One region of the Phormidesmis sp. 146-12 genome, then DNA from elsewhere that is predicted to be linked to it. Evidence: predicted binding sites of a transcription regulator. Region 1 holds the regulator's gene; each other region holds the start of a gene.
What was found. The regulator NtcA, encoded in region 1, controls nitrogen genes in cyanobacteria. The targets are predictions, from matches to a motif close to TTTGTANNNNNNNNTACAAA.

Region 1 (6,740 bases):
TACATTGTGGAGTGGGGAGTGGGGAGTGAGGGGTGAGGAGTGAGGAGTGAGCGAGAAATTCAAAACTCAGTCAGAACTCAGTCAAAAGCCTTCATCGCTCTAGACAAAGACTCGGTGTTGGAGAGAGGGCATTTGGCGGCGGACTTGTTCGAGACGGGCGGGTTCGATCGCCGCGATCGCTACTCCTGGTGTGTCGCCTGCATCTGCCAAAATCACGCCCCAGGGGTCAACAATCATGGCGTGACCGTGGGATTGACGCAGCGTATTGTGTCGTCCGGTTTGAGCGGGGGCAATCACATAACAGGTATTCTCGATCGCTCTCGCCTGTAGCAAAACCTGCCAGTGATCTTTGCCCGTGTGTGCCGTAAACGCTGCGGGGACAAACAACACCTCTGCTCCCATCTGTGATAGTTGACGATATATTTCTGGAAATCGCACGTCATAGCAGACTGACAGCCCCAGGTTGCCTAGCTCTTTGGTCGGGTAGACGGGCGGCATTCTCAAGCCAGCAACGACCATCGACGACTCGCGATACGTGTTGCCGTCGGGCAAATTGACATCAAAAAGATGTACTTTTTCATAGCGAGCGATTTCCTGACCATTGGGGGCGACCAGCAAAGCGGTGTTGTAGACTTTACCGTTGCCAACCGGGACAGGGTAACCGCCGCCCAAAATCGTGACTTGAAAACGCTGCGCCATTGTTTTGAGAAACTTTTCGCTCTCTTGAGCAATTTCCTCAGACTGGGCTAGTTTTGCCTGCTCGTCTCCCAAAAAAGAAAAGTTTTCTGGCAACCCAACCAGTTCCGCTCCTCGACGCACCGCGAGATCGATTAGTTCTTCTGCCTGCGCCAGATTCTTGTGTAAATCGGGCAGACTGTTCATTTGAATTGCAGCAGCCAGGTAAGACTTCATGGGTTTAGCTCAAAATAACGGGTAGGTAGAAAAAGCATTTTAGATCTTGAGCCGTCCCCTAATTGCAAGAAAATTTTGCAGATGTCATCTAACAAAAGCATCAGGCGATCGAGACTCTCGACCTATTCATACTTTAAAGCCACAGAAAACCCATTGATCCCTGCTTTTTGTTTTGAGTTAAGCGTCTCCTTTGACCAACGTCCGGATTAGCTGCCAACCTGTCCAGCCGATCGCTGAAACCAACACTACCAGCATCACCAGAGATAGCGCTGAAAAAGGAGCAATCAGCATCATCAGCAGCAGCCCCAAGAGTAAAATCATCACGATCGAATTGTTCACAACGAGCGTCTCCCAATTTAGAATCAGGCTCAGTCTAATCAAGAGAGCTAACTCAATGCCTCTAGCGATAGCAGCATTTCTGTCGCGTAATCTGTTGCATAATTGTTGTGAACATATGAAGAAACTTTTTGATTTATAGTCTTTTGCAAATCTTCTGAAATCACTGAATCTTCTCAATGCGTTTGGGCTAGTGAGAATCGCAAAATCAGAAAGCGATCGCCTTCTTTTTGACCGGATTGAACCATAAAAGTTTGCGCTATGATAGCGAAGCTATTCCCTTGGATAGAACCCTTTGATGGTAGGAATCTTTAGCCATCTAGCGCAGCCTCACACAAGGGAATCAACGCTCAATCATCCATCCCTTTTGGAACGCAACCCCGGTGAGAACCTTATGGAAGAGTGGCAAAAAGATTTTTCTGAACTGTTAGAAACGATCGCGGATCACATCGAAGGCTTCTTTGTTGAAGTGTCGAGAGAAGTGACAGAAGTGGTCAACGTGTTTGTAGAGCTTTCTGACGAGCTTTCGGCACAGGCACAAAATACCTTTACAGATGAGATTGACCAATACATTAATGAGCTAGTCAACCCCGTTTTAGAAGCCTATTTTGGGTTTGAAGGCATGGTCGGAGAAGCTGCCCAACCGATGATGCAAACTGTAGAACCGCTGCTCAACCAACACCCCATCTGTGTCGGCTGTCGTCACTATCATGGGCAAGCCTACAACGGCAACGTGCTAGTCTGCGGAATGCACCCCTACGGCGTGGGAGAAGGACTAGACATCTGCCCTGATAAAGAATTGACCCGCTGGAAGTCACCCTACCTCAATTCAGAAGGTCAATTTCTATTTAGAGAAGACGATTGGTAATAGGCGAGGTGTGAAGCCTGAAATTTGTACGCCTTCAGGCTTCGCCGACTGGCTAGCGATCAGGTAAACTGCTGACTCAAGGTGACTGGATTGTGGACGGTGATCTTCTTTTTGTGAATAGAGATCATTTTGTCCTGTCGCAAGTCTCCCAGCAGACGAGTCACGGTCACCCGCGTTGAGCCGATCGCTTCTGCAATGGCTTGATGAGACAGCTTGAGGTCGATCGTGATCCCTTCTTGACTGGGCAGTCCAAAATCGCGACAGAGAATCAGCAAGAAACTCACCAGACGCGACCCCATATCTCGATGCGCCAACGTTTCGATCATCATTTCGGTTTGTAGAATTCGAGACGACAGCCCTCGCAGCATCAGCAGACAGAGTTCAGGGTTGTCTTTGAGTGCTTTTTCAACCTGCTCAATTTGAACAGACAGCAACTCAACTGATGTGAATGCAACCGCATGATAAAAGCGATCGGCGCGTTGCCCGGTGATCAATGACAGCACCCCAAACACGCTGTTTTCTCGCAGTAAGGCAACCGTAATCTCCTCACCCGCCTCATAGACTCTCGAAAGCTTGACGGCACCTTTGACTAAAAAATAAACTCGTTCTGCGGGGTCGCCTGGAAAGAAGATCGTTTTGCCTCGCTCAAACGTCTCAACGACAGGTGGAAAGGCACCGCCCCCAATCTGGCGAAATAATGCTGCAAGTGGTCGCTCTTTGGTCACTACCATGTTCCTTGTCGAACTCGTGCTCCTAAACTCTCTTGATTGACCTGGCAACAGTTTTTACTTAGCTGTCAGATGATCTGTAAGAGATTGATGACTTTAGAACACTTAAACTTACTCTTCAAGCAGTTTTTGTGCTCGATACTACACTATTCTGCCAGGTAGTTGAATTTTTGCAGGAATTGAGCTAAGTCTCTAACAATTGCTTAAGGTTTGAGCTTAAATTCGTCGTTCATCTGAAGATTTTTAAGATCTGTTACCCATTTTAATCAGGCTGGAAGTCAATAGATTAATCAATAGATCGATTCAAAGATCAATTCAGTAATAAGCTTGTCAAAAAGTACGTTGTGAGTTGAAGATTTCAGAACGATGACCGTGTTGAAGAGCGGTATTACCCAGCGTCAAGGAGCTTAATTTACCGAAAGCTCTAGAGACTTTTAGGGTGCTGCCTTTTAGTCGAAGACATTCAACTCTTGCATTGAGAATTCATCAATCTGGGATTAAAAAATTTTTAATTAAAAAGCGGGTAACGCGATTCGAACGCGCGACATTCACCTTGGCAAGGTGACGCTCTACCACTGAGCTATACCCGCAAAATTCGGACAAGTTCTACTATTGCAGATACTCATAGAGATGTCAAGCCTGAAAAACCAAAAAGCCGGAAATCAGGAAATCGCATCGCTTCTCAGCATATAGGATGTAGAAGGATGAAAAAAGAACATCCATACTCCTTACCTCCTACTTTTTATGGTTCAATACACGCTTGCTCAAAGTCCCGAAGTCATTCTCACGGTCTCTGGTAAGGATTCTGCCAAAGCTCGCGAGAAGGCAATGGATCAACTGATGGAACTAATGGATGACGGCAAACTGCCCACCGAGCTAACGGATGGCTTTGGGCCGCAGCACTTTATCGAAATTAAAGATCAAGGCGCGATCGCTTCCAGTGATGAAGATGCCCTCAATCAAGCCGTTCAGGTTCTTAGCAGTCTGGCAACCCTCAAACTCAAGGCTCAAGAATCACGCTCTGAAGCGCTGCAAGTTCGCGAACAAATCGACATTCTCTTTACGGATGAGCTAGTCAGCGAAGAAGAAATCAACAGCCTCAAAGAAGGCTTCAAGGTTCTCAAAACCTATGCTCAGACCAACATGCGCTACCGAGAAGCTCGTTCTCAAGCCGAGACCGCTCGCGTTGTTCTTGACCAGGCGCTCCAGTCGCCATCAGAGCTAAAGAAATCAGGAAAGTAGGTGGCTTTAACTCAGAACGCGCTGGACGCTGAAAATTTAGACGTGAAATATTATGATGGAGAAGTCTTAAGAAAACTTCACAAAACGAACCGTGACAGTAGAGCAACTTCCGACTCCAGCAACTTTTGAGCGACAAACTTGGGAATGGCAAGGGCATCAGATTCGCTATGTGTCTATGGGGACAGGCCAGCCTTTGGTATTAATTCATGGATTTGGGGCCTCAATCGGACACTGGCGCAAAAATATTCCCGTTCTCGCTGAGGCTGGCTACCAGGTGTTTGCTCTCGATCTGCTGGGGTTTGGCGGTTCCTCAAAGCCTGAATTGGACTATAACCTGGAGCTTTGGGTCGAGTTGATCCGCGACTTTTGGGCCGCCAAGATTCAGCAGCCTACCGTATTTGTCGGTAACTCGATCGGCGGCTTGCTCTGTCTGATGCTGTTAGCCGAACATCCCGAAATCTCGGCTGGGGGCGTGTTGCTCAATCCTGCTGGAGGACTCAATCACCGACCTGAAGAGTTAAATCTGCCATTGCGGATGATCATGGGTACTTTCTCAAAAGTTGTGAGTTCTCAAGCGTTTGGGCCATGGCTCTTCGATCGCGTCCGTCAAAAAGCTCGAATTCGCAACAGTCTCAAGCAGGTTTATCGCGATCCTGATGCAATTACAGACGAGTTAGTCGATCTGCTGCACGAGCCGTCTTGCGATCCGGGTGCCCAAAAAGTGTTTGCGTCGATTCTCTCGGCTCCGGCTGGCCCTCGACCAACGGAATTGTTTCCTAAAATTAAGGTGCCGCTGTTGGTGTTGTGGGGCGAAGCTGATCCCTGGACACCGATCGCAGGCGCTGAGATTTATCGATCGCTCACTGACACCCATGATGTGCAATTTGTCGGCATCCCAGATACGGGGCACTGTCCCCATGACGAACGCCCCGAAGTCGTGAATGCTCAGGTGTTGGAATGGTTGGCCCAGAAAAAACTCTGAGGACGACACTGAGAACTTTATAAAGACGGATGCGGGAGGTGAGCGTATTTACGGATTAGCCTTGTCAGAAAAAAAGTTAGCCTCGAAACCGATAGGCTGATCAGATTTGAGATTGCAGGCTGGAGCAGACAAAACGCATCTCTGACCCTGCAACATTCGATCTGCTGAACCCTCAGTCTTGTTGGAAGAATTCAGCAAAGCGAGTTTAGAGGCGTGTATTATGAGTGACCGGAATCAAGCACACGGTCAAATGGAGAATGTGGGAGACGATCGCGAAACCATTTCTCCAGACATTCAGCCTTGCGATGCGACCCTGATTCAATCAGCAGACGTTCGTAAATCAGAAGCCGATCGCTTGCTCAGAGAAGGCATCGAGCAGCATCAAGCGGGACAGTTTCAACTCGCGCTTCAGCGACTCCAGCAGGCCCAAGCGATTTATTTGGAGATTGATGATCAGCAGGGCGTTGAGAAGGCTTTGGGCAGTTTGGGAATGGCTTGCTATAGCGTGGGAGACTATGCTGAGGCGATCGATTATTCTCAACGCAGTCTGGGCTTGGCTCAAAAAATCAAAAGCTACCTCAGTAGCGTCAAAGTGTTGGGTACGCTGGGCAATGCCTATCGTCACCTGGCAGACCACCCCAAGGCGGTTGAATATCAGCAGCAAAGTCTGACCCTGGCGCGAGAAATTCACGATCGACGCGGAGAGATGGCTGCGCTCAACAATTTGGGGTTGGCTTACAAAGCATCTGGTGATCATCAGGGTGCGATCGACTGTGAGCAGCAAGCATTACTGATCGCTCAAGAACTTGCAGATCGGCACGTCGAAGGGCAAATTCTCAAAAATCTGGGAAATGCCCACTATGCGCTGGGAAATTATGACCAGGCGATCGACTACTACAAACAGCGATTGAGACTGGCGCAAGAGATTGACGATCGTCGTCTAGAAGGTCAGGTTCTCAGAAATTTGGGCAATGCCTTTTATGCAGCAGGCGATCACAAAAACGCAATTTTTTACAATCAACAGCGGCTCTGTCTGGCGCAAGAAGTGGGCGATCTCCGAGCAGAAGAGCAAGCTTTGGGCAGTTTGGGCGTTTCTTGGGATGCGCTGGGTGAAAGCACTCAAGCCGTCACCTATCACGAACAGCGGCTGACGATCGCTCGCAAGCTTCAAGACCCTCGCCTCCAAGAACAGATCTTAGGAACGCTGAAGGTGGCTTACTATGCTCAGGGCGACTATGCAAAAGCGAATCAGTACACCGAAGAGCGATCGGCGCTGCTAGTTCTTCGCCAGAGTGAAGAGAGATGAAAGAATTTCGGGAGTGGCAATCCTCAGCACAGTTTTCTTGACGTTGTTCTTGACGTTTAGAAGACGAATTTATTGACCGACGAGCAATTGGATTTCTGATGGCGCAACTTTTGTGTAGGCCTCCGCTGTCGGAATCAACGCCCAACCTGCCTGTCTTAGCTTTTGGTAAGTTGTCCAACCTTTTGACGCACCAGGGACTTGTAGATCTGGGACGCGGTATTGCGGAAAAGCGGTGTAAGGCATCCAGGGCTTGAGGGGCTGTTCTCTCAGATGTAAGATTTTGTTTCCTGACCCAAAGCCTGCCAGCCAGCACATTTGTCCAGTCATATTAGTTTCTCCTTACAGGTATATTTGTCATCTCACGCT
Region 2 (6,740 bases), on a different contig from region 1:
CTCGAATATGAATTGTTGGCACCAGATCAAAGCGCGTTTTCTCCCAAAAGAAATAGCTGCTCGACTGCACTTTCTGCACATCAAAATAAGTGTCTAAGGTCGCCGTATCTCCTTGAATCGATCGCATTCCTCCTGATAATGTGTGTTCCCAGAGATCATCAGCCAGTTCTTCGCTGAGATAAAGTCTAGGCGTGGGACACCGCGCATCAAATTTGGTACTAAAGCCGACGTACTCTAATCCGCCAACATGATCGCCGTGCAAATGACTAATATAAATGTCTGTAATATCTTGATGAGAATAGGCTAAAGCATGAAGAGAAAATCGAATATCTGAACCACAATCGATTAAAAGTTTGTTGTTGCGCTCATCTACCAGGAGCATGTTTGACTGATAGTTGTCTGCTCCAATGGTGAAGGCAGACCCTGATCCGAGAAAGATTAGCTTCATTGCTTACAAGGTTTTTGGGACGGCTGGCGCTAGAGAGAGGTGAGCCTGGTTTGACCGGGGTTGGCAAAAAGGCTGGTAGATGAGACCCTTGATCAGACTACAACGGCACCCCCATAAAATTCCCTATCGTTCTTTTCAAATAACAGACTGAGATGAATGACTCACTTGTGACTGACTTTTGAGAAGACGATCTCTTTGAGCTAACCGCAAGGGGGCGCTGCCCATTCTAGGTCGCTCTGTTGCTATCATGCTTTCGATCGACCCTGAATAAATTTTATGAGTAATTTTTCTAGTGTAATTCACAGCCTGGGCGGATTAGTGATTTCTTGTCAGGCTCCAGCAGACTCGCCGATGCATGAACCGATCGTGATTGCAGCAATGGCGCAAGCTTCGGTTAATCAAGGAGCGGCTGGGGTGCGAATCGATACTCCGGCTCACGTTGCAGCAGTCAGGCAGCGTGTCTCCCGTCCGATTATTGGATTGTGGAAGCAGGTAATTCCAGGATTTGAAGTTTATATCACGCCTCAGTTTGACCATGCCCAAGCGATCGCTCAAGCGGGTGCCGATGTGATCGCGATCGATGCCACATTGCGCGATCGTCCAGATGGTGAAACCATTACAGAACTGATTCAACGCATTCACAGCGAATTAGAGAAACCCGTGATGGCGGATGTGGATAGTCTGGAGGCGGCGATCGCTGCCGTCAAAGCAGGTGCCGATATGGTGGGGACGACGCTCTATGGCTACACATCCCAGACGAAACATCTAACGCCTCCAGGGTTTGATTTATTGGAGCAGATGGTTAAAGAGTTAGACGTTCCGATTATCTGTGAGGGGGGGATTGCGTCGGCTGAGATGGCCAGGAAAGCGATCGAGCTAGGAGCATTTTCGGTGGTTGTCGGAACGGCGATTACAGGGATCGATTTGCAGGTGAAGGCGTATCGATCAAAGGTGTTTCATATCAGTGAACGGCTCAGTTAAACCGAAGAAGGGAGAATCTGGATACAGCGTTTTAGCTTGTGCAGATTTTGTTCTCATAGCTGCAAATTAATTCACCCAGTTTATTAAATCCATGAGCCTTAGCAGCCTTCCAGGTATTGGCTGTCGAGTAGATAAGTGCCTCTAGCAAACCGCACCGCCCAATAGTTACCAGGACGACGATCGACTACAATTCCTTCTTCACCTAAAGCAATCACATTTGGAGGACGCAGCATCGGCATCGGGTCGGCTGTTTTTACAAAAGACGGCAAGATCAGGACGCGAACTTTGTCACCGACGGTAAATTCTTTGGACATATAAACCTAAAGGAGGGATGAGGGATGAGGGATGAGGGATGAAAAAAATACTTCTATTGGTTTTGGGGTGTCAACATCTTTCACTTTGTTCTGGACGGACTGCTGTAATCTGATCGTGGCAAAATTAGCAGCGTTCTGCACGTTCTGTGACCTATCGATTTAGATGAGGGACGATCGCACTTCTCCAAAATTCTCTAGCGTTCGATCGTAAGTCCTGCCCATAGTATCAGACTTGAAACTTTCGTAGTCGGAAATACAAACCTCTCGCTTCATCAGCGCGTACTCTGGCAGCACCGATATCCAAATTTGCCCATGAAAACGCACTATTCTGTACTGGTTGTCGGCGGGGGTCAGGCGGGATTGTCAATGAGCTATTGCCTAAAGGAGCGAGGCGTTGATCATCTTGTCTTTGAGAAAAATCAGATTGGACATGAGTGGCGATCGCGCCGTTGGGATGCGTTTTGTCTCGTGACTCCCAATTGGCAATGCAAGCTTCCGGGCTATCCTTACGCAGGCGACGATCCCGATGGGTTTATGCAAAAGGATCAGATTGTTCAATATCTAGAAAGTTATGCGGCATTCTTTAATCCCCCTGTCAAAGAGGGAGTGATGGTCTCCAAAATTTGGCAAAGTGAGGCTCATTTTGAATTGACGACGACGATCGGAGACTTTACCGCAGATCAAGTGGTTATTGCAGCAGGCAGCTACCATATTCCTAAAGTGCCAAAAATTGCCGAACGGCTGCCTCAAGACATTGTACAAATTCATTCATCTACTTACAAAAATCCGGAGTCTTTACCTGACAAAGCCATTCTCATCGTGGGCACCGGACAGTCAGGCTGTCAAATTGCCGAAGACTTGCATTTAGCAGGTAAACAAGTGCATTTGTGTGTCGGAGGTGCGCCCCGATCGCCGCGTCGATATCGAGGAAAAGATGTGGTCGAATGGTTAGATGCGATGGGTTACTATGACTTGTCGATCGCCGACCATCCTCAAAAAGAAAAGGTGAGAACAAAAGCCAACCACTATGTCACCGGGCGCGATGGTGGACGTGAAATTGATCTTAGACAGTTTGCTTTAGAAGGAATGCAGCTACATGGACGGTTAAAAACAATTCATCAAGGACAACTAGAGTTTTGGTCTGACTTACAACACAATTTAGATCAAGCTGATGCAGTTGCAGAAAGCATTAAACAATCAATTGATGGCTTTATTGAAAAGCAGCAAATTCAGGCACCTATAGATCCTCCTTACACACCCGTTTGGCAGCCTCAAATAGAAGATTTAACCCTCAATTGCAAACAAGCTAATATTGGAGCGGTGGTCTGGTGTACAGGCTATCAAACAGACTTTAGCTGGATTGAAGTTCCGGTCTTTGATGGCAAGGGTTATCCGGGACATGAGCGAGGCGTAACTAGCATTCGAGGACTGTTTTTTTTGGGATTGCCGTGGCTGTATACCTGGGGTTCGGCTCGATTTTCGGGCATCGATCGAGACGCTAACTATCTCGCCGATCGCATTGTCACTAGACAGAGAGTTTCCGATCCGAGTACGTGGAGTGTCGTGAACGAATTTCTGATCGGTTCGTAGTCGTGATGACTGAATGGCAGCTCACCTATTGATTTAGACAGGTTATCTGAGAAGGATTGCGATCGTTCTGACGATTATTCTTTCCATTCCTGGTCATATCGTTAGACCTAATTTTTTCGTATTCCCAGATACAAAGTTTTGTTTGAATCAGCCATTAATCTTGCATCACAATCAGTTTGTTAGAGATGAGGGAATATGCCTGAAGTAACGACTCCTGCCCATCAAGCGGGTGATTTCTTTGTCGACTACGAGGAGAAAGTTTTTCCAGATGTCAAAGCAGAACCGGGCGAGAAGGCGTTAGTGACCTTTCACACAGTGGCATTTGAGGGGTCGATCGGATTTGTCAATCTGCTGCAAGCGACTCGTCTACTGCGTAAAGGGTTTGAAACGTCGATTTTGCTATACGGTCCGGGGGTGACTTTGGGCGTACAGCGTGGCTTTCCCAAGATTGGCGACGAAGCGTTTCCGGGACACCAAAACTTCAACAATCAACTCAGCAAGTTCATGTCTGAAGGTGGCAAAGTCTACGCCTGTCGCTTTGCTTTGCAAGCACTCTATGGTCACGGTGAACCTTCATTGATTGAGGGGATTCGTCCAATTAGTCCGCTTGATGTCTTGGATCTGGTGTTGTTGCATCGCAAAGATGGCGCGTTTATTTTGGACACCTGGACACTGTAAAAACCTCAAGCTTGGTCGAAAATCTCCACCGAAAATCTTCACTTGGTTTCAGATTCGGGTGCCCCCTAAATTTCTCACGAGTAGAGGACTTTGAATCTAGTTCCTGCTGACCACTTTGAACCAAAATTCTTGTCTTAAAGTCGCCCAATAAGGGGGGTTGGGGGGCAGAAGCGCTAGACGACACGAGAAACCCGATCGAGACGTTAATGAGGCGTGAATATGTTACCCATTGTCCGAGCGGCGGCGGTGCAGATCAGTCCTGTGTTGTTTAGTCGAGAAGGAACGATCGAGAAGGTATTGAATGCGATCGACGATGCCGCCAAACAGGGCGTACAGTTGATTGTTTTTCCCGAAACGGTTGTTCCTTACTATCCTTACTTTTCCTTCGTTCAGCCTCCGGTTTTGATGGGCAAAGAACACATGCGGCTTTATCAAGAAGCGGTAGAAGTTCCGAGTGTGACAACGGAGGCGGTAAGTCGGGCGGCGCGATCGCATCAGATGGTTGTCGTTTTGGGTGTAACTGAACGAGATAACGGATCGCTCTACAACACACAATTGATTTTTGATGCGGATGGTTCTTTGTTGCTCAAACGCCGCAAAATTACGCCCACCTATCACGAGCGGATGGTCTGGGGGCAGGGAGACGGATCAGGGCTAAAAGTGGTGCAAAGTGCGATCGGTAAACTCGGTGCCCTGGCCTGCTGGGAACATTACAATCCGCTGGCTCGATTTGCGCTGATGGCTCAACATGAGCAAATTCATTGCGCTCAGTTTCCAGGGTCAATGGTGGGGCAGATTTTTGCAGACCAGATTGAGGTGACGATTCGCCATCATGCATTAGAAGCGGGGTGTTTTGTAATCAACTCGACAGGCTGGCTGTCTCCAGAGCAAATCGCCCAAGTTACCCCAGATGAAAAGCTGCAAAAAGTGCTGAGTGGGGGCTGCAATACAGCAATCATTAGCCCTGAAGGTGTGCATCTTTGTCCGCCGATCGTCGAGGGAGAAGGCATGGCGATCGCTGACCTCGATTTTTCTCTCATCACAAAACGCAAACGCATGATGGATTCCGTGGGTCACTATGCGCGTCCTGACCTACTTCAACTACAAGTCAACACAGAATTAAGAACGTCGGTTGAAATAGATTCTAGAACAGATTTTCGCGTAAATTCTGATTTCAATCTAACCGGATTAGAAATGCTAGAAGAACGTCTGAACTCTGATCATTCCATCATTCTTGATCAATAAAGTGAATGGATAAACAACAGCTAATTACCAATCTTCAATCACAGGGATTAAACCTGATCGAGCATGGAATGGGAGCGTCTGGACGCAAAGGCGGCGCAGGGCCCTCGGATCACAAAGCGATCGCGATCGACAATACAACCGTGATGGTTCCCGTCTTCACCAGTGCGGCGGCTCAATCACCCTACAGCGCACGATTTGATGCGTCCACCAAGCAAACCATATTGGAATTGGATGGAGCCGCGATCGCAGCGATTAATTTTCCTTCTCAGCCCAAGTTTTATAGCTTGACAACCGCAGATGGCATTCCCTACTGGAAGATCGCGTTGCTGCACAGCCGAGACGTATTGGCAACCACCGTTTTGCAAACCTGTATACGCTATGGCGATGTCACCACTTCCTGTCAGTTTTGCGCCATTGGTCAATCGTTGTCAGCCGATCGCACGATCGCTCGCAAATCTCCCGCTCAACTCGCAGAAGTCGCAGAAGCCGCCGTTCGACTCGATGGCATTCAACACATGGTGATGACCACAGGAACGCCCAACACGAGCGATCGAGGAGCCGCCTACCTAACTGAATGTGCCAGAGCGATCAAAAATCGGGTTCATTTACCCATGCAGGCTCAGTGTGAACCTCCGGATGATTTTGTCTGGTTTGAGCGACTGAGGGACGCAGGCGTAGACAGTTTGGGAATGCATTTGGAGGCAGTCGGTGCAGAGGTACGATCGCGGATTATGCCTGGTAAAGCAACGGTGCCGATTGATTACTACTTTGAGGCGTTTGAGGCGGCCGTTCGCGTTTTTGGTTGGGGACAGGTCAGCACTTATTTGTTAGCAGGTTTGGGGGACGATTTGCCGACGCTTTTACAGGCTTGCGATCGACTGATTGCGATCGGTGTTTATCCCTTTGTGGTGCCGTTTGTGCCTATTAGCGGAACGCCTCTCGCGACTCATGCGCCTCCTAGCAGTGAGTTTATGTACAGTCTCTATCAGCAAGTTGGTGGAATGCTCGATCGGGCTGGAATGTCCTCAAAATCAATTAAAGCAGGCTGTGGGAAATGTGGGGCCTGTTCTGCCTTATCGGTTTTTGAATCTTAATTCCAGCAGTTTTTCTAGCAATGTCTTATTTATTCAAACTCGCAATCACACCGTCTGAAGTTTCTGCTTATTTTGCCTTGCGTCATGCAATCTTCGTAGCAGAGCAATCCTTATTCTCTGAAAGTGACGTGGATGAGATTGATACGATCGCTCACCCTATCATTGCGCTATCTCAAAGCTCTACATCGTCCATTCTCGGTATCGTTCGTATTTATGAGCCAGAACCTCGACTCTGGTATGGCGGTCGGTTAGGCGTTCATCCAGATCATCGGCGCGTGGGTCGGATTGGTAAAGGCTTGATCCACAAAGCGGTGACAACGGCCAACACCTGGGGCTGTGAGAAATTTTTGGCAACGGTACAGCTACAAAACGTGCGATTTTTTCAACGAC
Region 3 (6,740 bases), on a different contig from region 1:
TCACCTCACGCCAATTATTTGCTGGATTTGAAGGCGGCGCGATCGTCCTCCCTCCATCCCCACCTACAAATTCCCCAACCCAATTGGAGCAATGAAGCAGGCCGAATCACCAGCATTCAGCATCGCTTTCAAGAATCACCGCCCGCCTTGCTCAACCCCTTACCGCTAGACGGCAAATCCTATGTGCTGCGAGAACTCCAACCGACCGCCGATCGCGTCGATCTCACCGCCTGGAATGGCAAAATCAAACGCCTTCAGCGAGTCATGCAAACAATGGCAGAAGTCACCGCCTGGGGACAGTTACGCAGTGGAGGCCGACAAGGATCAGCGATCGCTGACGATCTAATCGCCTTTGCCCAAGATGCCCCCAACTGGCACAGCGTTGTATTAGATTACGTTCGCTCCTACGCCGCCCAAGTTGAAGCAGACTACATCGTTTTCCGAGACGCTTTCGACCAGAAGCAGATTTGAACTTCTTAACTTCCGACTCTGAGCGAAGACTCTACCGTACGATCGCACGCCTGTACGCCCAACTCTGGATGCTGACGATACTCGTCGCCTGTCGCCCAAACACAAACCGTACGATCGGCACCCACAAAGTATAAATACTCTGCCGTTGGATCATATTTCAGTCCGACTTTAAGATTTGAGAAATCATCCTCACAAATCTCGTAGCCAAACCGCACAATAATTTGCGCCACCAGACATTCCGGCGTATCGATCGATTCTCCAGAGGTGTCGCGTTCTTGCCAAAACTTATCCAAAAATCGCTCCAAAATGGGCAAAACTTTTTCGGGTCTGCCGCCTCTGCTGGCGTAAACGATCGCAGGATTACCCTCAACAATAATGTGACAAGCAGTGTTCATGGGGAGGGATGAGGGATGTAAGGAGGGCTTTGCCCCGCATTCGCGAGGAAGGATGAACGTATCATTTCACATTTTTTGTAGTGCGGCCTAATCCCTGATCTTTGGGGCCTCATCTTTCAAAGTTAGGGGATTTACGGTTCTGAATGGGGAACAGTTGTGAGGACAATATTCTTAAGTTTTGATACAAACCTTCACAGTTAGCTAGAAAGTTGTACTCTATGGTGTTCCAGGTTCCTCCCTCGGCGATCGCAGCCTCCAAGCAGATTACCGATCATCCTCGCTGCCGGATTCTCAAACGCACCCAGTATCGCTCCTGTCACATTCAAATACCAGATGACAGTCAGCGGCTCGCAGCCATTTGTGTTGAAGAAAAATATTACAGTTTTTTTAAGCTAATCAAAGATCACCCAAAAACCCTGCAAGTTGCGGCTCGACTGGTTTATCGGGGCAATGAGGTCATGATTACGCAGACTGCAAAAGGAGATGTTGTTTGGGTTTATGAACCAGATGCCCAGACAAAAACGTTGCCCCGTGAGTCTGCTAATCGTCACTCTGAAGACGGCCTCTGGAGGATCTTGAACTCTTCTCAGCAATATCAGGTGTGTCAGATTCGCGTACCAGATGTCGCAAAACCTTTGGAGGCGATCGTCGTTGACCACAAATATTACGGCTTTATGAGAAGACTTCGCACTGAAAATGAGGCGATCGAGTTTGCAAATCGTCTTGCCAAGAAAGGCAACGAGTCCATGATTACCAAGAGCGATCGTGCCTGTGCTATTTGGATTTTAGAACCCGATGCCACACTCAACCAGTAGTCAGTTGCTCAACCCCAATACTTATCTGAGATGCAGGGATGCCAATGCCAACAAATCAGTTGTTTTCATCCCTCCTCGCGAATGCGGGGCAAAGCCCTCCCTCATCCCTTCCCTAGAGATCCTTCTCGCCCAACTCACGAGACATATAATCAAACGGCTGATCGACAAAATCTGGCTTCTCAACGCCCGTCGCCGCAGACACCTGCTCTTTCACGATCTCCTTCATGATCTGAATGCCGCGCACTGTTGGCCCGCAGGGCACGCCGAGGGAATTGTACGTTTCCCGCAGACCTTCTAAAACACGCTCATCCAATACATCGGTATCACCCGCGACCAGAGCATACGTGGCATAGCGCAGGTAATAATCCATGTCTCGCAGACAAGCGGCGTAGCGACGAGTCGTATAAGCGTTTCCACCGGGGCGGATCAGTTCAGGGAGTTCTTCAAAGAGTCTTGAGCCAGCTTGTTTGACGATCGCCGCCGCATTTGAGTTGATCACAGCAGCGGCCTGCACTCGCCCCATCCCCGTGTCAAAGTAGGTTTTCAGGCTATCAATGGCGTTGCGATCGAGGTAGCGACCCGTCACATCGTAGTTTCTAATCAGGCTTGTTACTGCGTCCCGCATGAAATTTTTCTCCCTATAATCCCTGTAAACCTTGACAAAATAAACTTGAGAGCGCCGACCTACAGCGATTCGTCGATCGCTCACCGTCTATGGAATTTAAGGAAAAGTCTACCACGTGGGGTTGAGCCTAATTTTATGGAGGGGACGATCGTGAAGCATCTATTTAAGAATTTTTACATTGCTTAACATCGCTTAGAACGAAACCACCCTACTGAGACTTTTCTCCGGTAGCATTTGTAATCCTTAATCTGAGTTTAATTCTATAGAATCCTCAGTTTTTTGTAACGAAGGATACAAAATCCCTGTAAGCCTCTTTCTACCATGATGCAGGTAACTAGAACTCTGGCGCTAGAATCCTTGCCAAAGCCGCAAATTCCAGCCGCTAGACGACTAGTTTCTAGCGTAAAGAAAATGGACTTAAGAAAATTCTGAATGAATCTCTCCACAGGGTTGCAGGTTAAGGCAGTGCTTCTTTAATCTGAGACATTCGGAAGGTTTCCCAAATCTAAGTTTTCAACCCCAACGCTCTCGCAACGCAAGACACGAATTAAGGAGTCATTCATGGCAACCCCGCAGGAAATCCTGGCAAAGATCAAAGACGAGAACATCCAACTGATCGATCTAAAATTTATCGACACGCCAGGTATTTGGCAGCACTTGACGCTGTATCAAGATCAAATTGACGAAAGCAGCTTTACCGAAGGCGTGCCGTTTGACGGATCGAGCATCCGGGGTTGGAAATCGATTAACGAGTCAGACATGGCGATGGTGCCCGACCCCAACACTGCCTGGATCGATCCTTTTATGGAAGAACCGACCCTGAGCATGATTTGCAGCATTCGGGAGCCTCGCACCGGGCAGCCCTACAGCCGCGATCCGAGATCGATCGCCCAAAAAGCCCTCGACTATCTCAAATCCACAGGGATTGGCGATATGGCCTTTTTTGGCCCAGAAGCAGAATTTTTCATTTTTGATGACGTTCGCTACGACCAAAATCAGCATGAAGGCTACTACCACGTCGATAGCGTCGAAGGCGTATGGAACTCTGGTCGTCAAGAACCGGGCGGCAACTTAGCGTATAAGCCTCGCAACAAAGAAGGCTACTTTCCTGTCGCGCCGACCGACACCTCTCATGACATGCGGACTGAGATGCTATTGACGATGTTGAAGTGCGGGGTGCCGATCGAGAAGCATCACCACGAAGTTGCGACGGGCGGACAGTGCGAGTTGGGCTTTAAGTTCGGTGAGCTAGTACAAGCGGCTGACTGGCTGATGACCTACAAATACTGCATCAAAAACGTGGCCAAAAAGTACGGCAAGACCACGACATTTATGCCCAAGCCGATCTTTGGCGACAACGGATCGGGAATGCACTGTCACCAATCGATCTGGAAAGACGGACAGCCCACTTTCTTTGGCGACGGATACGCAAGTCTGAGCCAAAATGCTCTCTGGTACATCGGCGGCATTCTCAAGCACGCGCCTTCTCTGCTGGCATTTACCAACCCCACGACCAATTCTTACAAGCGGTTAGTTCCAGGCTTTGAGGCTCCGGTTAACCTGGCTTACTCTCAAGGTAACCGTTCTGCTTCGGTGCGGATTCCGCTGTCTGGTGGCAACCCCAAAGCCAAGCGTTTAGAATTCCGTTGTCCCGATGCGACGGCGAATCCTTATTTAGCGTTTGCGGCGATGCTCTGTGCAGGAATTGACGGCATCAAGAATCAGATCGATCCGGGTGAACCGTTGGATGTAGATATTTACGAACTCAGCCCCGAAGAGTTAGCAAAGGTTCCTTCGACACCGGGTTCTCTCGCAGAAGTTCTCAAAAATCTGGAGAAAGACCACGAGTTCTTAACGACGGGTGGCGTGTTTACCGAGGACTTTATCGAAAGCTGGATTAGCTACAAGCTAGATCGTGAAGTCATTCCCATGAGCATTCGTCCTCATCCGTATGAGTTTGCGCTTTACTATGACTGTTAGTAAGTGACTGTTCAGGCGGGATTGGGTGAATCTGTTTTGAGCGGCGATCGAAATTTAAGTTGATCGTCGCTTTTTTGTTGGCAAAATAAATCGGTTGTATTGACTTGGATTTGAGAAGAGTAAAAGTACTGGAAAATCTGTCGATCGGGGGTGAAACTCTCTCATCCTATTCGTTACACTTATTCACATAGTTGATTAATGTTTCCCAACCTACCATGCCTGAAACGTTGACAAAGCTGGCATATCAAACTTTTTCTCAGGGCAAAAGCTACTTTGGATTGGCACACAAAGCCCTCAGTATGCAAATTCTAAAGCTCGTTGACCCCGCTCCCTCCGAAAAGAAAACGACTCCCATTTCTGCTGATTTGCTGCTCAACATTCAGCAGCGCTTTAATCGAGTGCTTGAAGCCGACTGGCAGGATGCCGAAAATGGGGTGTATCCCGATAGCATTTTGTTTGACAACCCCTGGGAAGACTTTTTCCGGTTTTACCCGTCTGTTTGGTTGGATATGCCCCAGATTTGGGATCGGGCTAACCAGAAGCGTCACCAGGAGTTTTCACCTCAAGTCGAGACGAGTGGCTATCCCAGCTACTATGTGCAAAACTTTCATCATCAGACAGACGGCTATCTGAGTGATATGTCGGCCAACCTGTATGACTTGCAGGTGGAGTTGTTGTTTAATGGGACGGCGGATGCCATGCGGCGACGGGTGCTGGCTCCCTTAAAGCAGGGATTGCAAACCTTTAGCTCGATTGACCCGCGTCAGATCAAAGTGTTGGATGTGGCTTGTGGAACAGGGCGGACGCTTAAAATGCTGCGTGGTATGTTGCCCAAAGTTTCTCTATATGGAGTGGATTTGTCTCCAGCTTATTTGCGTAAAGCCAATCAAATGCTGTCCCAAAATCCGGGTGAGTTGCCGCAGTTGCTTCAGTCGAATGCAGAAGAGTTGCCTTATCTGGATCACTACTTCCATGCAATTACCTGCGTTTTTCTATTTCACGAACTGCCCCCACAGGCGCGCCAGAATGTGATCAATGAATGCTTTCGAGTGATTAAGCCGGGTGGAACGTTTGTGATTTGTGACTCGATCCAAGCCAGCGACTCATCCGAAATGGCTCCTTTAATGGATGGGTTTGCGACCACGTTCCATGAGCCTTACTACCGTCACTACACAACGGATGACTTAGTAAAACGGCTTCAAGATGCGGGCTTCTCAGACGTTTCGACGCAGGTTCACTTTATGAGCAAATATTTGATTGCCCACAAGCCCGGTGAGACTGAGCAAATCCGTCAAGATTCCGAGCAGACACAAATTCCGTTAGAGGTTTAGTTGACGCGAATTTGATGAAATCTCTCGCTGCGGTGGTCAATTCGGCAGCCCCATAAATTCCCCACTCGTGAGGGATTTTGGGTCTGCCTTAATTTGTAACGACAGCGAAGGATTTCATCGAATTCACGTCAGAATTGGCAGCATGGAGGCAGACGACTTGACCACTGCACCGAAAAAATCTTGTCGAACCAATTTTTAATCAGCTTGCTTGGGAGCTAGGAAGTGAGGTTGCTTCTCCTCCTGACTCCAAAACTTCCAAAAAGAAAAGGCACCTCATCGCGAAGTGCCCTTTTTTTGATGCGGATGGCGAGACTCGAACTCGCAAGGCAAAGCCACACGCACCTCAAGCGTGCGCGTATACCAATTCCGCCACATCCGCATAAGCTGGTTTGATCACCAGAGCAAAAGCCGTTTGATTGAGGTTGACTTAAGCCTTAACTAGCATAACAAAAGAATGGAGCTTTGAAGCGCGGAGTTTAGAGATTGATTGTTTTATCAGAAGTTTCAGAAGTAACTTGAGACAAAACCCAGGTGAATTAGAATTTTTGACCCACTCCAAATTGAAGTCGAGTTGCCCCTTGATCATTCACCCCAAAATCGGCTCGAATAATTCCTAGAGGAGAGTTTAGTCGGAGTCCTGCACCAATGCCAAATCCGGCTCCCGGACGGTTACGATCAACCCCCGGTTCGCCCAAAACGCCCTTAGCTGACCCCAAATCAGAGGCAAAATCAGCAAACAGGGCACCGCCGACAATTCGGTAAATCGGAAAGCGATATTCTGCCGAAGCTAATAGGTAACTGCGACCAATACCCACTTCGCTGCCACCGTAACCCCGAACTGAATTAGGCCCGCCCAGCGTAAAGGCGTTGTAGGGAGGCAAATCGCCGATCGTCGTCCCCGCCTGCACATTAAAAGCGAGAACTTCTGGCTGCTTTTGAGTTTGCATTGAGTTCAACAGATTGACGGGTCGGTACTCGGTGTAGTTGGCTTGCAGACGATTAGAAAGAATGTTGCCCTGACCGATCGGTAACGACTGCTCAGTACTCAGCGTCAATAGCGATCCTTGAGTGGGGTTGATGGTGTTGTCGCGCAAGTCGCGGGTCGCGTTGAATCCGACCGTCA

Region 2: a site for NtcA is predicted at 3,449-3,468, ahead of ACKFKF_RS21075 (MSMEG_0572/Sll0783 family nitrogen starvation response protein). Genes of this name have one in related genera too.
Region 3: a site for NtcA is predicted at 2,585-2,604, ahead of glnA (type I glutamate--ammonia ligase). Genes of this name have one in related genera too.

Annotation. Positions count from the first base shown of each region.
Region 1 covers NZ_JBJPHS010000112.1:5,081-11,820, forward strand. Annotated here, with positions in the region: gene ACKFKF_RS28970 (carbon-nitrogen hydrolase family protein) at 100-912, opposite strand; gene ACKFKF_RS28975 (hypothetical protein) at 1,090-1,251, opposite strand; gene ACKFKF_RS28980 (hypothetical protein) at 1,643-2,116, shown strand; gene ntcA (global nitrogen regulator NtcA) at 2,176-2,847, opposite strand; tRNA gene ACKFKF_RS28990 (tRNA-Gly) at 3,363-3,434, opposite strand; gene ACKFKF_RS28995 (hypothetical protein) at 3,589-4,086, shown strand; gene ACKFKF_RS29000 (alpha/beta fold hydrolase) at 4,178-5,068, shown strand; gene ACKFKF_RS29005 (tetratricopeptide repeat protein) at 5,289-6,374, shown strand; gene ACKFKF_RS29010 (hypothetical protein) at 6,444-6,701, opposite strand; gene ACKFKF_RS29015 (hypothetical protein) at 6,734-6,740, opposite strand, start outside.
Region 2 covers NZ_JBJPHS010000054.1:33,519-40,258, reverse strand. Annotated here, with positions in the region: gene ACKFKF_RS21095 (MBL fold metallo-hydrolase) at 1-448, opposite strand, end outside; gene ACKFKF_RS21090 (N-acetylmannosamine-6-phosphate 2-epimerase) at 725-1,429, shown strand; gene sipA (regulatory protein SipA) at 1,528-1,743, opposite strand; gene ACKFKF_RS21080 (MSMEG_0569 family flavin-dependent oxidoreductase) at 2,056-3,333, shown strand; gene ACKFKF_RS21075 (MSMEG_0572/Sll0783 family nitrogen starvation response protein) at 3,529-4,011, shown strand; gene ACKFKF_RS21070 (Nit6803 family nitrilase) at 4,231-5,256, shown strand; gene ACKFKF_RS21065 (MSMEG_0568 family radical SAM protein) at 5,262-6,350, shown strand; gene ACKFKF_RS21060 (MSMEG_0567/Sll0786 family nitrogen starvation N-acetyltransferase) at 6,371-6,740, shown strand, end outside.
Region 3 covers NZ_JBJPHS010000149.1:899-7,638, forward strand. Annotated here, with positions in the region: gene ACKFKF_RS31805 (DUF2252 domain-containing protein) at 1-471, shown strand, start outside; gene ACKFKF_RS31810 (histidine kinase) at 477-866, opposite strand; gene ACKFKF_RS31815 (hypothetical protein) at 1,085-1,681, shown strand; gene apcB (allophycocyanin subunit beta) at 1,794-2,306, opposite strand; gene glnA (type I glutamate--ammonia ligase) at 2,868-4,286, shown strand; gene ACKFKF_RS31830 (class I SAM-dependent methyltransferase) at 4,502-5,617, shown strand; tRNA gene ACKFKF_RS31835 (tRNA-Leu) at 5,916-5,996, opposite strand; gene ACKFKF_RS31840 (BamA/TamA family outer membrane protein) at 6,154-6,740, opposite strand, start outside.